Regions from separate parts of the Brevibacillus sp. AF8 genome, predicted to be linked through region 1. Evidence: riboswitches for the same ligand, from Rfam matches in the RefSeq annotation. Region 1 holds a riboswitch; the other holds the start of a gene.
What was found. Region 1 has a riboswitch for S-adenosylmethionine ahead of KB186_RS21005 (MetQ/NlpA family ABC transporter substrate-binding protein). Riboswitches for the same ligand answer to the same signal wherever they lie in the genome.

Region 1 (4,312 bases):
TGGTAGCCGTAGCGCAAGGCGAGATCGCCCAATCCACCGGCACCGACTGCGCCCGCCATAGCAGTGGCACCGATCAAACCGATGGTCGCAATCGTCAGGCAGAGGACGATGCCAGGTCGTGCTTCACGCAGCATGATGCGAAAAATAATCTGCGTCCGGGATGCGCCCATCGCTTGGTACGCTTCGATCACGCCGCGATCTACGTCATGCAGGGCCGTTTCCATCAGGCGTGAGATGTAAGGTGTCGTATAGACGATGAGCGGCACAATGGCTCCCTCAATCCCAATCGAGGTGCCCACGATCAACTCCGTAAAAGGAATGATCGCAACCATAAGAATAATAAAAGGCAGTGAACGCACAATGTTGATGAGCGTATTCAGGGTGTGATAGATGATCTTGTTCGGGAAAAGGTGATTCGCCTGTGTGATGACCAACAAAATCCCGAGCGGAATCCCGATCAATGTCGCAATGAACAACGAAAACCCGACCATGATGACAGTCTCTTGCAGGGATTGCCCGAATACCGGAATCATTTCAATCAGACGCTCCATTAGCTCCGCACCTCCTCTGGTGACACAATATCTACGCGGTAGACGGATTCCCGCAAGAAGCGAATGCCGTCTTGAATGGGCTGGTCTTCACCAGAAATGTGCAATAGCAAAATGCCGAGCGCCGTTCCCTTAATGGTCGTAATCGAGCCGTACAACAGATTGGTGCTAATCGGAAAGTGTGCGGACAAGGTGCCTAGAACTGGATCGAGAGCGGCATCTCCGCGAAAGGCAACGCGAACAATTTTGGAAACGGGTCCGGTTTCTTTTATCTTGGACAAAATCTCCTGTGGTACCTGATCGTCAAAAACCGTTTTGATAAAATTGCGGGTCGTTTGCTCTTGCGGATTGCTGAACACATCCAGAACAGAGCCTTGCTCGATGACGACACCGTTTTCTATGATAGCTACCTGGTCGCAGATTTTTTTGATGACCTGCATTTCATGTGTAATCAGCACGATAGTCAGGTTAAACTTTCGATTGATGTCGAGCAACAGCTCGAGAATCGATTCGGTCGTCTGCGGGTCGAGAGCGGAAGTCGCTTCGTCGCAGAGCAGGATTTCCGGATCAGTCGCAAGCGCACGAGCGATGCCCACCCGTTGCTTTTGTCCACCGGATAGCTGAGAAGGATAAGCATTTGCTTTATCAGACAAGCCAACCAAGCCGAGAAGGTCTTCTACCTTGCGCTTAATGACATCTTTGGGGACGCGATTCATCCGCAAGATTTCCGCCACATTGTCAAAGACATTATAGGAAGAGAGCAGGTTGAAGTGTTGAAAAATAATCCCGATCTTTTTGCGAGCTTGCCGCAGCTCTTTTTCCTTGAGGGTCAGCATGTTCTGGCCATTGACGATCACAGAACCGCTAGTTGGCTTCTCCAACAGGTTGATGGTACGGAGCAGGGTGCTTTTCCCCGCTCCGCTAAAGCCGATCACCCCGTAGATTTGCCCTTTTTCCACCTGCAGGGATACGCCCTTCAATGCTTTTACCTGCTTGTTTCCTACTTGATACGACTTATGAATATCGGTTAGCTGTATCATAACGAGTTCTCCTTGTTGTTCTTGATGTTCCTGGCGTCGATCTTACCAGGACGGCAGTACAGCTCCTTCAAAACGCTCGTCGATGAATTTTTTCACTTCTTCCGAGCGGTAGATGTCCACCAGCTTTTTGACGGCAGGGTTGTCTTTGTTGGTTTCGTTGACTGCCAAGATGTTCACGTACGGAGAGTCAGCCTTCTCAGCGAAGATCGCGTCTTTTTTCGGAGAGTAGCCAGCTTCCATTGCGAAATTCGTATTAATCGAAGCAACCTCTACGTTATTCAGCGAGCGTGCCAGGAAAGCAGCCTCCAGCTCTTTGAATTGCAAATTTTTCGGATTTTCCACGATGTCCAATGGTGTTGCGTTGTCACCCACGCCATCCTTGAGCTTAATCAAGCCAGCTGCCTGATAGAGCAGCAATGCGCGTGCTCGGTTGGTCGGGTCGTTTTGAATGCCGACAACACCGCCTGCCGGGATATCCTCGACTTTTTTATGCTTGGTGGAGTAAAGACCCATTGGATACGTCACGGTTTTTCCGACCTCGACGATCTTTGTTTTGTGATCCTGATTGAACTTCGCCAAGAACGGAATGGTTTGGAAGCTGTTTACATCGAGATTTCCTTTATCGAGAGCTTGGTTCGGCTGTACGTAATCGTTGAAAACGACGACTTCGACGTCGAGTCCTTTGCCTTTGGCGACTTCTTTTACTTTGTTGAGAATCTCTTCGTGCGGGCCGCCAGTGACGCCGACCTTGAGTGAGGTTTGTTCAGCAGCAGTGCCACCGTTAGCAGGCGCAGCTTCTTGTTTACCACCGCAAGCCGTTACGAGCGATGCAGCGAGCAGCAGTGTAGTGAGCAGTAGACCAGTCTTTTTCATGAAAATACCCCTTTTCTCTGGATGTAAGATGGAAACGAAAAAAGCCTCTTCCGACAGAAGAGGCGAAAACTGCGAGTATGTAAACACACTGCAACAATACCTCTCTTATCTGTCGGAATAAATTCCGCTGGATTTGGCACCATATCGTTTGCGATAGGTTGCCGAGGTGTCATAGGGCCAGTCCCTCAACCTCTCTTCATAAGAGAATGTGCTATGAAATTTTAACGAAAGATAAAATCGCTAATCCTTATTCGAATAGTTGGATTATATCTTGCACCAACGTGGATGTCAAAGTTTTTTTCAAATGAATGTGATATTTGCGAAAAATGTGGTGATTCTACCTTCCTTTCGCATTACTCCTGTACAACCACCAATCGGGCGGGATGAGAGTCTGTCATTTTTTGAATATTTTCCATATTAATTATTGATTTTCCATTTATTGCCATGTAATATACTTAATAGGAAGATAATTCCAAATTACTAGTGATGGAGGATTATTATGAAAAGATCTGTTAAAGGTACAATTGCAGCAGCTCTTTTACTTAGCAGTCTATCTATTGGATCTAGTGCTATGGCATCATCACATGATGCAGTTGTAAAAGAAAAATATCCGGAGAGTCACGTTAAGGTTAATCAGGTTAAATATCCGGATACTTCCGCAAAATCTTTTATGAAGTTATTGGAACCTATGGGATCTGAAAGACCGATTGACGACGTTCCAATTAAGAATGCCAAAACGGATTCCAAAAATTTTAATATTCCAGAGGGCTATGGTTGGGTTAAAGTGTGGGTATATAATAGTGGAACCTACGAGATCAAAGTGTCCGTTACTGATTCATCCGGTAGTCAGAAAATGTTCTTTAGAGTACCACCTTATGGTAATCAAAAATTTGAAATAAGTAGCTCGCCTTGGGGAACTGGTTCGCATACAGTTTCGCTTTCGTCAGATGAGAACATGGAAGGTAAAGTTGCAGTTAAAATAGCACAACACCAGAATGAGCTGTAACACATAACAAAATACCAAAAACGAAAAAACATCTCGGTTCACTGTTTATGGTGAATCGAGATGTTTTTTTTGGCGTTGTACTCGCCTCCAAGTGGGGATAGAAAAATCTGAAATTTAATTTTCTGACAGACCACGAGAGAACTGCCCACCCTGAAAGGGGGGAGGGGCAGAAGGTATCGCATAGTCCCCTGTCCGGTAAATCCCGGTAGATCAATTCACGCAATTATATGAAATTGATCTAAATACGAATATTCTATTGAAGAATCGGGAAATCATTTGTATAATGAGAGCGAATGAACTCTATGCCAGCTATCGCAGGTGATGACATGACTCTCGTGGACTCCAATGAAACCAGAAAAAAGCTGTCTGCCATCTATAATGAGATAGCAAAAGAGTTGTTCGGATTTGGAACGACTTTGCTCCGAGTCACGATTGAAAACCAGATGATTACGTTCCAAGCCAAGCATCGTCGCTCTCCGCGCTCACAAGCGTTGGAAGGAGAAGCGCCGGCCCTCAAGCTCGAAGTCGATTTTCGCATGTCCCTTCTTTATAAGAAGAAACTGAGAGAACGACTGGAAGAAGAGATGGGGTTGCCGTTGGAAGCCGTGCTGAGGGACTATGATGCGCCTACGCAGTGGGCGATCACGAATGTTATTTTAGCTGAATCAGAACTGAATACCTGACGCAATCGTTCGGATTTTCTCTTTTGATCTATCTTAAGGGGAGACCGTAGACTTTGCGTAAAACGGGTGTCACTTCTCTTTGTTTACGAAGAAAAGTGCTCTTGTTTAGAATGATACGTTCTAATCAAGGGTACTTTTCTTTTTATTGTATCACCATATTTT
Region 2 (4,312 bases), on a different contig from region 1:
ATAATATCCTGTGGCTTTATTCCATACTGGTTGACGAGAATGTCATACGAACGTTGCGCGACCTCCAGCTTCTTTTCGCGAGTGATAGCCATACCCGCTTCTTCAATCGTTCCGACGACAACGGAGGCACCGAACTTGTGAATAAGCGGAACCACTTCCTCAAATCGATCCAACCCGTCTTCCAGGTTAATTGAGTTGAGAATGGCCTTCCCTTGCGAATAGCGAAGTCCCAGCTCCATGACCTTGGCATCTGTCGAGTCGATCATGAGCGGTGCTTTTACTTTTTTCACGATGAACTGTAGGAATTTTTCCATATCTTCGTATTCATCACGGTCGGGGTCAGCCAAGCATATATCGATGACATGTGCACCACGCTTTACTTGGGCTCGGGCAATATCAGACGCTTCTTCATAGTGACCAGCTGCAATCAGATCACGAAATTTTTTGGAACCGATGACATTGGTCCTCTCCCCTACGAGCAAGGGACGATTGTCATCTTCGACGTAAACGACCTCGATCCCGGAGACCGCGCTCAGCGGTTCTACAGCAGCACTGCGCGGCTTGCAGTCTTTCAATGCTTCTGCCATCGCTTGAATATGGTCAGGCGTTGTTCCGCAGCAACCGCCAGCGACGTTTATCCAGCCCTGTTCCGCGAACGCCCGCATTTTCGAGGCAAGTCCCTGTGGCGTTTCATGATAATGACCGTTCTCATCTGGCAAACCTGCGTTCGGATAACAGCTGACCGCACATTGGGCAATTCCTGATAGTGTCCGCAGATGATCACGCATGAACTCAGGTCCTGTCGCACAGTTCAGACCTATAGAGACAGGCTTTATATGCTCCAAGGAGACGTAAAACGCCTCGATATTTTGGCCCGCCAGCGTCGTGCCCATCGGCTCAATCGTACCTGACAGCATCACGGGGATCTCCTGTCCAAGCTCTTCAAAAGCTTTGCGAATCCCGATCCCGCCAGCCTTGACGTTCAACGTATCTTGCGAGGTTTCTAAAAGAAGAACATCGGAGCCGCCGAGAATCAGACCTTTTGCCTGACGATAATATGCCTCGATCAGTTCTTCGAAGGTGACACCGCCTGTCAACGAAAGGGTTTTGGTCGTCGGTCCCATGGCACCTGCTACAAAACGCGGCCACTCCTCCGTGGAATAGGCATCCACCGCTTCTCTGGCCAAGCGAGCTGCCGCTATATTGATCTCAAGGTCTTTCTCTGGCACATCGTACTCGGCCAAAACAATGGAAGCAGCACCAAACGTATTTGTCTCGACGATGTCTGCGCCTGCCTCTAAATATTTCTCGTGAATGGAACGAATCACATCTGGTCTGGTCAAGTTCAGGAGTTCATTACAGCCATCATAGGCTTCACCGCCGAAATCATCAGCAGTCAGATTCGCCTGTTGAAGCATGGTGCCCATTGCACCGTCCAGAATCAGAATTTTCCGGGAAAGCTGTTCGCGAAAAGTTGGTTTCATTGACGTGCCCCTTTTCTCCCTTGCATCTGGGTAAATAAAAAAATCCTCTTCTTTGAAAGAAGAGGATTTGTCAGCAGATACGAAAACGCCTGAGACATCCTCTTATCTTTCAAAGCACGTAGCTTTGCTGGAATTGGCACCGGATTTTTACCGGTTGCCGAGGCTTCATCAGGCCAGTCCCTCTGCCTCTCTGGATAAGAGTCGTACACTTGTCATTTAGTTGGTTTGCGAAATGTCTTGAATGTTTGCAAGTATCTTAACACCCCTTTTGTCTCCCCGTCAATTGTGAATTGTCTATTTTTTACTGAGCTTCTCTTCTTACCCGCCCATTTTTGCCTAAGTGGGCATCCGCCCAGTCCAATATCGGCATTCGTGTATAGACTGGAGTATAACGGAAAGGAGGGGAAACAAAGATGAGTACATCTTTCTGCGGTAACGGATTCTTCGGTGACTGCTTCGCAATCGTGCTCGTGCTGTTTATCCTGTTGGTTATTATCGGGTGCTCGTGTGACGACTGTTAGATAAGTGTAAAAAAGGCTATCCCAAAAGCCATCAGGAATGGCTTCGGGATAGCCTTTTTTTCTTGTTATTTGGTGATGATCTTGCCTGTCACAGCATCCAGAGTAATATATTTGAACGCCAGCTTTTCGTCACTCCACGGCACATACGCCAGCTTTGGTTGAGCTAATTTTTGCCCATCCACATCTCTCCTCAAATAGACCAGCTTTAATGGCATGACTCGTAAATACGCCTCAACAGCCTTGTCTTTCGAGACGATCTCGTCGGATGCTGGAAGCTCCACCAACTCGTGCGTCTCTCTGTAGTTTTCGAACTTTGTCACTTTGCCAGAAGACGGATCGACTGTTACTGAATAAGCCGCTTTCGGCCAGCGATCCTGTACTGGAATGCCATCCTTGCTCATGAGATATCTGAATTCCCATTCGCCCGAAGACACAGGATTCGTTTCGTCTGGCTGTATGACTTGCGCCAATTGCACTTCTTTTATGCCTGGATCAACGTATTTAGGCAGAAAGGCAAGTGCAGCCTCTTCCGCTTGCTCGCGTTTGACTGTCACTGCTGTATCGGATCGCGGTGACCCCAGCCCGACGACACTGCCTGTTTCTGCGAGAACTTCTACGCCGATATACTTGTCATTTTTATCATTCCAGACGTATTCCTTGCGTCCGTCACGGTTACTCTCTCTATAGGTCGAGTCATCCACTTGTATGCCGAATTCCGCTTGCAGCAACGCTTTTGCCTCATCCTTGGAGCGAACCTTGACGTATTCCTTTGGAGATTCGATCGGATGTGCTTCCTTCGTATTCAACTGATCATAAGCAAGCCCGTTATCTCCCGTTCCATACACCATCTTGCCATTGGTCGCGTCGATATACCACTCCTGACCATCTTCACGTCCTCTTTGCATGAAGGAAACAGCTGGTGTGTACTCCAGAATGGGCTGCCACATATCCCCTTGATTTGATTGTGGCTGTATTCTCGGATTCTGCACGTACCGAAGCTTCATATGCTCGCTCAGCTCTTTGATGGCTACCTCTTCTGACACAGCAGTCGATACATCCGGGTACTGCGACGGCTCAAATGATTCGAGCCCCTTATTGAAATATTCGAGGTGGCCAGAGTCGGTTGTTTCGATGCTTATTTCATCAGACAACACCGGCATCCCGTTATAGTATCTCAGGTACAATCCCGGATGGTTGGCGTCCAACAACCGATAGTTCTCGCTATCAGCCCCGAGCAGCTTGTTCAGGAACTGTCGCTCTTGCTCCAATGCTTTTGCTCCTTCTGCTCTTTTCTGGCTCTTTGCTTCCTTTTCATCCTTAAACAGAAGCCTATAATGTTCCAATGCTTGACCATTGCCAGTGATCACAAGAGAAACTTCATGACCCTCTTTGTTCGTTTTCCCCAAAATGAATGACATGCCATCGTGGTTCTTTTCTTTATCCAAAAGAAGAAGGGATGGGCTCAAATCGGGCATGGCATCTGTCAGCTTGGTGAAAAAGGCTTGTTCGCTCTTGTTCAATCGCCCGAAAAACGCGACTTGCTCACGTTCGTCAATTCCAACCGACAATACGTCGAACGGAACGGGCTGGCCGTTTTCGATCCGTTGATAATTCACGCTCATCCATGGGCCTTTTACCATATGCTCGTCGGTGTAGATCTGAGTCTCGACGAGCTGATAGGTCTTACTTTCCTCCCCCAAAAAAGCTTGAAGAAATGCGCTTGCTGCTTTCGCCGCAGTCTTGGATGATGGCAAGTTTATCTCCTTCTGTTCTTTCCGCTCACCGTTTATTGTAAAGCTCTCAATTTGTCCTGTCTGTGTATCATAGACAACATTGGCACGCGCAGTATCCCCTTCCAGTAAAGTTAGTGCACTGAATCCATAGCTTGTACGATCCACTCTTATTGTCATCTTGCTCAAGGCTGGAATCACTTTTTTCAATGGTAAGACGGCATCTTCCGCCGACACCATTACACTGTTCTGATTTGCCTCTTTATTATTTGTTTCCGTAGCAGTCGTTGCAATCGCATTCGTTACATTTTTGCCATTTGGCAACTGTGGAAACCAGCCTTGCTGGTGCATTCCCACAGCAGTAACCGCCAAGCAAGCTGCCAGCGAACCAGCCACGAAAATTCGGTTTCGATTCTTGTGTTTATTCTTTGCAATCGCATCTCTGATCCGCAATTCCATTTCCTTTGTAAACCTCACTTCCTCCACCGATTCCTCACTTGCACTCCGTACCGCTTCACGCATTTGCTTATCTACGTCCATTCCAATCCCTCCTTTTCACACAATGTCTTAAAATGTT

Region 2: it holds a riboswitch for S-adenosylmethionine, as region 1 does, so the genes downstream of both, metH (methionine synthase) here and KB186_RS21005 (MetQ/NlpA family ABC transporter substrate-binding protein) in region 1, are expected to answer to the same signal.

What each region holds. Positions count from the first base shown of each region.
Region 1 is NZ_JAGQDN010000018.1:89,946-94,257, reverse strand. It holds gene KB186_RS21015 (methionine ABC transporter permease) at 1-551, opposite strand, end outside; gene KB186_RS21010 (methionine ABC transporter ATP-binding protein) at 551-1,588, opposite strand; gene KB186_RS21005 (MetQ/NlpA family ABC transporter substrate-binding protein) at 1,631-2,461, opposite strand; SAM riboswitch class I at 2,564-2,666, opposite strand; gene KB186_RS21000 (hypothetical protein) at 2,961-3,467, shown strand; gene KB186_RS20995 (Na-translocating system protein MpsC family protein) at 3,794-4,150, shown strand.
Region 2 is NZ_JAGQDN010000002.1:122,649-126,960, reverse strand. It holds gene metH (methionine synthase) at 1-1,484, opposite strand, end outside; SAM riboswitch class I at 1,584-1,685, opposite strand; gene KB186_RS03660 (YjcZ family sporulation protein) at 1,898-2,005, shown strand; gene KB186_RS03655 (YcdB/YcdC domain-containing protein) at 2,071-4,275, opposite strand; gene KB186_RS03650 (sigma-70 family RNA polymerase sigma factor) at 4,266-4,312, opposite strand, start outside.